2 linked regions of the Anaeromyxobacter diazotrophicus genome follow. The protein of the gene in region 1 interacts with the protein of each later gene in a pairwise test. Links are inferred from orthologs where the notes say so. Each region holds a gene or a part of one and is shown on either strand. Other genes may lie near its edges. The genes, in order: HWY08_RS14505 and HWY08_RS03475.

Region 1 (3,217 bases):
TGCAGGAGTACGGCGACGCCGACGCCTTCGGCCACCGCAAGAAGGCCAGCGTCGCCGAGTCGCTCTCGGACGAGATCAAGGCCCGCACCGGCGAGGAGACCATCGTCTCCGACCTCACCTACGACCTGCGCTCCGGCGACCCCGACTTCATCGACAAGCTGGTGGCGCTCACCTACGGCACCATGGCCTTCGACGCCATGCTGGAGGGCAAGAGCGGTCTCATGTCGGCCCTCGTCGACGGCAAGTACGACCTCGTGCCCATCCCCGACCCCAAGCTCGGGCCCCGCAAGGTCGACCTCGCGTCCATGTACAACACCGACCGCCTCCGGCCGAGTTACGCCGCGAAGCGCGGGCTGCCCATCTTCCTCAACCGGGCCTGAGCGCTCCGCCGGGGCGGCGCCCGATCAGCTCCGAGCTGCGTGCGTCGGGGTGACGCCCGCCAGTCCGCGGATCGGTTCCGTGCTGCGTGCGTCGGGGTGGCCACTCGGCGGTGCTCGCCAACGACCTGCCGGGCTGGGTAGGCGGGCGTCGGCGGAAACGCTCCAGGCCCGGCAACGCGACGTGCCACGCCGACGCGGTACGCGCGGCGCACGGGTCGGCGTGGCACCGGCGTTGCTGGCCGGGCGTAGGGCGGGCGGGTCCGTCCGCAGGTCTGGCTGCGCTCCGGCGAGTGGCCACCCCGACTCCCGCGCATGGGAACCGACCGCTCGGCGTGATCGTGCCCCCGAGCGTTCCGCTCGCCGCGATCGCGAACTTTGAGCGCTCAGATCCCGCCCGCCAGGGGGGCGGCGGGGTGGCCCTCCGCCGGAGCGGAGGCCGACCTGCGGAAGACCACTCCCGATGAACGGGCGCTGCACCGCCGGTGCCGCGCCGGCGCGCGTTCCTCTCGCGCCTCCGCGGCGCGGCACGTTGCGGTGCAAGCCGCCGAGCGTTTCTGCACCGGCCGCCGGATCCCACCCGGCAGGTCGTTTGCCGAGCACCGCCGGAGGGCCACCCCGCCGCCCCCGCTCGGACCCGCTCTCTCTTCGCGCAGGAAGGAGAGGCTCGCTCCCGGCAGCGGCCGGCAGGGGCCGGCAGCGGCGGCTCAGACGCGCTCGAGCACCGCGCGCAGCAGCCGCCAGAAGTTCTGCACGGAGGCGATGCTCACCCGCTCGTCGGGCGTGTGGGCGTCCCACATGGTCGGGCCGAACGAGACCATCTGCAGGCCCGGGTACTTCTCGCCGATGAGGCCGCACTCCAGGCCCGCGTGGATGGCGCGGACCACCATGGGCTTGCCGAACAGCTCCCGGTGGACGCCGTCGACGAGCTTCACGACGGGCGCGCCCGGCTCGGGCTTCCAGCCCGGGTAGCCGCCCGTGGTGTGGGTCTCGAAGCCCGCCAGCGCGCACACGCCCGCGATGCGCGCCGCCAGCGCCGACTTGGAGGCGTCGACCGAGCTGCGGGTGAGGAAGTTCGCCTCGACGGCGTCGTCCCGCGTCTCGAACACGCCGAAGTTGGTCGAGGTCTGGACCAGCCCCGGGATGTCCGGGCTCATCGCCTCCACCCCGTGCGGCCCCGCCAGGAGGAGCCCCACCACCGCCTGCGCGTCGGCCGGCGAGAGCACCGGCCCCGCGCTCCCCGGCTCCACCGCCACGGACAGGCCCGGGTCGAAGGCGCCCAGCGCCGCGCGCCAGGCGGCCTCCTGCCGCGCCACCTCCTCGCGCACCGCCGCCGCCCGGCCCGGCGCCACCTGCAGCACCGCCGAGGCCTCGCGGGCGATGGCGTTGCGCTTGTTGCCGCCGCGCACCGAGGCGAGCTCGCACCCTCCCCCGGCCGCCAGCGCGGCCAGCACCTGCCCCAGGACGCGCAGCGCGTTGCCGCGGCCGGCCGCGATGTCGGTGCCGGAGTGGCCGCCCCGCAGCCCGGAGACCTTCACCCGCAGCGGCACGCTCCCGGCGGCGGGCGCGGCGCGCGTCACGCGGCGGGTGGCGACGGTGTCGACGCCGCCGGCGCACCCGATGGTGAGCTCGCCCTCCTCCTCGCTGTCCAGGTTGAGGAGGACCTTCGCCGCCAGCCACCCGGGCCGGACCGCGTTGGCGCCGGTGAGCCCGGTCTCCTCGTCCACGGTGACGAGCACCTCGAGCGGCCCGTGCCGCAGCTCGGGATCGGCCAGGGCCGCCAGCGCCGCCGCCACGCCGATGCCGTCGTCGGCGCCGAGCGTCGTGCCGCGCGCCCGCACCACCTCGCCGTCCCGGACGACGTCGATGCCGTCCCGCTCGAAGTCGTGCGGAGTGCCCTCGTTCTTCTCGCACACCATGTCGGCGTGCACCTGCAGCGCCACCGGCGCGCGCCCCTCGCCGCCGCGCGCAGCCGCCTTGCGCAGGAGGACGTTCCCCACCGCGTCCTGCTCCACCGCGCACCCGAGCGCCCGCCCCTGCTCCGCCACCCAGCGCATGGCCGCCGCCTCGTTGCGCGAGCCGCGCGGGATGCGGGACAGCTCGAGGAAGTACCTCCACAGCGGGCGGGGTTCGAGGTCGGCGAGGTCGGACACGTGGGCTCCTCGGTGCGTGGGTGGCGGCGTAGGCTAGCCCCGGGCCCGGCGCGAGGAAAGCCGGATCGGCTCAGGGTGCCGGCGGGCGCCGCGCGCGCCACCGCGCCGCGATCCAGAGGCTGGCGGGCAGCGCCGTGAAGTCCGCCAGGAGCGCCAGCAGGAAGGCGGCCGACGCCATGATCCCGAACTGCCGGAGCGGCGGGAAGCTCGAGACCGCCAGGCCGAGGAACCCGGCCGCGTTGATGAGGGTCGCGAAGGCGATGGCGCGGCCCGAGACCCTCAAGGTGTGGCGGAGCCGCTCCTCCACCCCGGCGCCGGCGCGCTCGTGCATGTGGTGGAAGAAGTGGATCTGGTCGTTCTCGGTGGTGCCGAGGACGGTGGTGGCGATGATGATGGTGGCGACGTTGAGCGACCCCCCGAGCAGGCGCATCCCGAGGAAGGTGGCCAGGAGCGCGAACAGCGACGGGATCATCGCCAGGAGCCGCTCGACCCCGCTGCGGAAGAGCACCAGGAAGACGGCGAAGATGAGCACCACCGTGAGCGTGAAGCTCTCCGCCAAGGTCGGCACCAGGCTCGCCCCGACCTTCGTCTGCAGGAGCGACTCGCCGACCACCCGCATCTCGGCGCCCGCCAGCGCCGGCGCCCCGGCGCGCGCCGCCTGCCACGCGGCCGCCACCCGGCCCGCCA
Region 2 (3,177 bases), on another replicon or contig:
TTCACCGCCTGGGTGAAGTACTACCGGCCCGACGAGAACTCCCCGAACAGCGCGGTCTCGTACTACCAGAAGGGCGAGCTGGTGGCGCTCCAGCTCGACCTGGCGCTGCGCCGCGCCGGCGGGTCGCTCGACGAGCTCGTGCGGGCGCTGGTGGAGCGGCACGGCGCGCGCGGCCTGCCCGAGGACGGCGTGGAGCGGGCGGTGGCGGAGCGGCTCGGCGCCGACGCGGCGCGCGCGTTCTTCGACCGGTACGTGCGCGGCACCGCGCCGCTCGAGCTCGACCTGGCGCAGCTCGGGCTCGCGGTGCGGCGGCGCCGGGCGCAAGGCTGGGACGACAAGGGCGGCACGCCCGCCAAGCCGGACGAGCGGCCGGCGCCGGGTTGGCTGGGGGCGGCGATCCCCGAGGGCCCGAAGCTGAAGGTGGCGAGCGTGCGCGAGGGCGGACCGGCCTGGAAGGCCGGCCTCTACGCCGACGACGAGATCGTGGCCGAGGACGGCCTGCGCGTGGATCGGGCGGCGCTGTGGAACCGGCTGTGCGAGCGCGGCCCGGGCGGCGCGCTGCGCCTCACCGTGTTCCGGCGCGACGAGCTCCTGGAGGTGGAGGTTCCGCTGGGCGAGGCGCCGGAGGACACGCTGTGGCTCGAGCCCGCCGCCGGCGCCGGCCCGGCCGAGCGCGCCGCCTTCGAGGCGTGGTGCGGCGCGCCCTTTCCGACCCGTCCCGCCTGAGCTAGGTTCGGCCGCCATGACCTTCGACCCGAGCCTGCACGCCGCCCGCCGCCGCGAGATCGCCGCCCGCATGGCGGCGGAGGGGGGCGGGGTGATGCTGCTCCCCGCCGCCGAGGAGAAGCTCCGCAACGCCGACGCCGAGTACCTGTTCCGGCAGGACTCGGACCACGCGTACGTGACGGGGCTCGACGAGCCGAGCGGGTGCGCGCTGCTCTACGCCGACGGCCGCTACGTGCTGTTCGTGCGGCCGCGCGACCCGGAGAAGGAGATCTGGACCGGCCGCCGGGCCGGGGTGGAGGGCGCGAAGGCGGCGTACGGCGCGACCGAGGCCTACCCGGTGGGCGAGCTCGACCAGCGCCTCCCGGCGCTGCTGGACGGCGCCGGCACGCTCTGGTTCAGCCTGGGCCGCGAAGCCACCTGGGACGTGCGGGTGGGGCGCGTCCTGTGCGACCTGCGGTCGAGGGCGCGCGCCGGGGCGCGGGCGCCGCTGCGGATGGCTGACCCCGCGCTCGTGCTGCACGAGCTCAGGCTGGTGAAGTCGGAGCCGGAGGTGCGCGCGCTGCGCAAGGCGGCCGAGATCACCGCCGAGGCGCACCTCGCCGCCATGCGCGACGGGCAGCCCGGCCGGCGCGAGTACCAGGTGCAGGCGGAGATCGAGTACGCCTTCCGCCGCCGCGGCGGGACCGGCCCCGGCTACGGGACGATCGTGGCCGCCGGCCCGAACGCCACCATCCTGCACTACCGCGCGAGCGACGCCCCGCTGAAGGACGGCGAGGTGTGCCTGGTGGACGCCGGCGCCGAGTACGACTTCTACACCGCCGACGTATCGCGGACCTTCCCCATCTCCGGGTCGTTCACGAAGGCGCAGCGCGCCGCGTACGAGGTGGTGCTCGACGCGCAGGTGAAGGCGATCGAGGAGGTGAAGCCCGGCGCCACGCTCGACGCCATCCACGACGCGACCGTCCGGCGGCTCATCGAGGGGATGCTGGCGCTCGGGCTGCTGCGGGGCACGGTGGACGAGCGCCTCGCCGACAAGTCGTACCGCAAGTACTACATGCACCGGACCAGCCACTGGCTCGGCATGGACGTGCACGACGTCGGCGCCTACTTCCTGGACGGCCGGCCGCGCCCGCTCGTGCCCGGCATGGTGGTGACCATCGAGCCCGGCCTCTACGTCCCGCCCGATGACGCGGCCGCCCCCGAGGCGCTGCGCGGGGTCGGCATCCGCATCGAGGACGACGTCCTCGTGACCGCCGAGGGCCACGAGAACCTCACCGCCTCGACGCCCAAGGACCCCGACGAGGTGGAGGCCTGCTGCGTCCGGTGAGGTCTGGGAGAGGCGCGCGAAGACTCCGCGCCTCCGTGCTTGACACCCCCAGGCCGGAACAGTAAAAACGCCGCCTTACGCGAGGGCAGCGCCTCCCGGGCGCCGCCGGCCGTCGAGCGGAAGAGTTTCATCGGGGAGTGGCTCAGCCTGGTAGAGCACTTGGTTCGGGACCAAGGGGTCGCAGGTTCGAATCCTGTCTCCCCGACCATCTAAACGCCCGTCATCGCAATGATTCTGCGGTGACGGGCGTCGTCGTTTCGGGCGACGTGGTGCGCTTTGTGGTGCGCCACGAGGTGCTCTAGTCTCGTCGCCCATGCGACGGGCCGCTTCAACCACCGCGCGGCCGAGCGCGTGGTGGCTAGCGCAGAGTCGCGCGCCGACAGGCCCTCCATCGTCACCGGGGATGTATATGGGCGTATGCGCTGGATCGCCCCCACGGAGAAAGACCTCGCAACCGAAACGCTCGAGAAGCGGCTGTGGACCGCTGCCGATGAGCTTCGTGCGAACAGTGGTCTCACCTCGGCGCAGTACGGCCAGCCCATTCTCGGCCTCATCTTCCTCCGCTTCGCCGACGCCAAGTTCGCGGCCCGCCGCGCTGCGCTGGACAAGGTCGCGACGGGCCGGCGCGGCTCGCGCGTCGACGAGCCGACCGCCTACCACGAGAAGGGCGTGCTGTACCTCGCGCCCGCGGCGCGCTTCGACGGCCTACGCGACTACCCGGAGGGCGGCAAGAACGGAAAGTCGCTCGGGCAGGCCATCGACGACGCGATGCGCGCCATAGAGGAGGCCAACCCGCAGCTCTCGGGCGTCCTCCCCAAGGCCTACTCCGGGTTCAATGCGCGCCTGCTGAAGGAGCTGCTTAAGATCTTCTCCACCATCCCGGTGGACCTCGAAGGCGACTCGTTCGGGAAGATCTACGAGTACTTCCTCGCCGAGTTCGCCATGGCGGAGGGGCAGGGCGGCGGCGAGTTCTACACGCCGCTTTCCATCGTCCGCCTCCTCGTCGAGATCCTGGAGCCATTCAAAGGTCGCGTGCTCGATCCCGCCTGCGGCTCCGGTGGCATGTTCGTGCAGAGCGCTCGGTTCGTGGCGGAGCATCGGAAGAACGGCGCCACGGACGAGCT

Evidence for each region.
Region 2: the proteins of HWY08_RS14505 (region 1) and HWY08_RS03475 interact in binary tests that used the Escherichia coli proteins (3 or more experiments, as listed by UniProt). The link is inferred for Anaeromyxobacter diazotrophicus from one-to-one orthologs.

The regions. Positions count from the first base shown.
Region 1 is NZ_BJTG01000007.1:4,189-7,405, reverse strand. The notes cover bases 308-3,217. They hold HWY08_RS14505 (aminoacyl-histidine dipeptidase), read right to left. Parts: upstream 2,531-3,217; coding sequence 1,085-2,530; downstream 308-1,084. Other genes in these bases: HWY08_RS14500 (efflux RND transporter permease subunit), read right to left, coding at 2,601-3,217; HWY08_RS14510 (6-phosphofructokinase), read left to right, coding at 308-380. In the rest of the region: more of HWY08_RS14510, read left to right, coding at 1-307. UniProt on the Escherichia coli protein: Dipeptidase with broad substrate specificity. Requires dipeptide substrates with an unblocked N-terminus and the amino group in the alpha or beta position.
Region 2 is NZ_BJTG01000002.1:110,236-113,412, forward strand. Bases 28-2,897 are described here. They hold HWY08_RS03475 (aminopeptidase P N-terminal domain-containing protein), read left to right. Parts: upstream 28-742; coding sequence 743-2,053; downstream 2,054-2,897. Other genes in these bases: HWY08_RS03470 (M61 family metallopeptidase), read left to right, coding at 28-726; HWY08_RS03485 (type I restriction-modification system subunit M), read left to right, coding at 2,471-2,897. Also shown: more of HWY08_RS03470, read left to right, coding at 1-27; more of HWY08_RS03485, read left to right, coding at 2,898-3,177.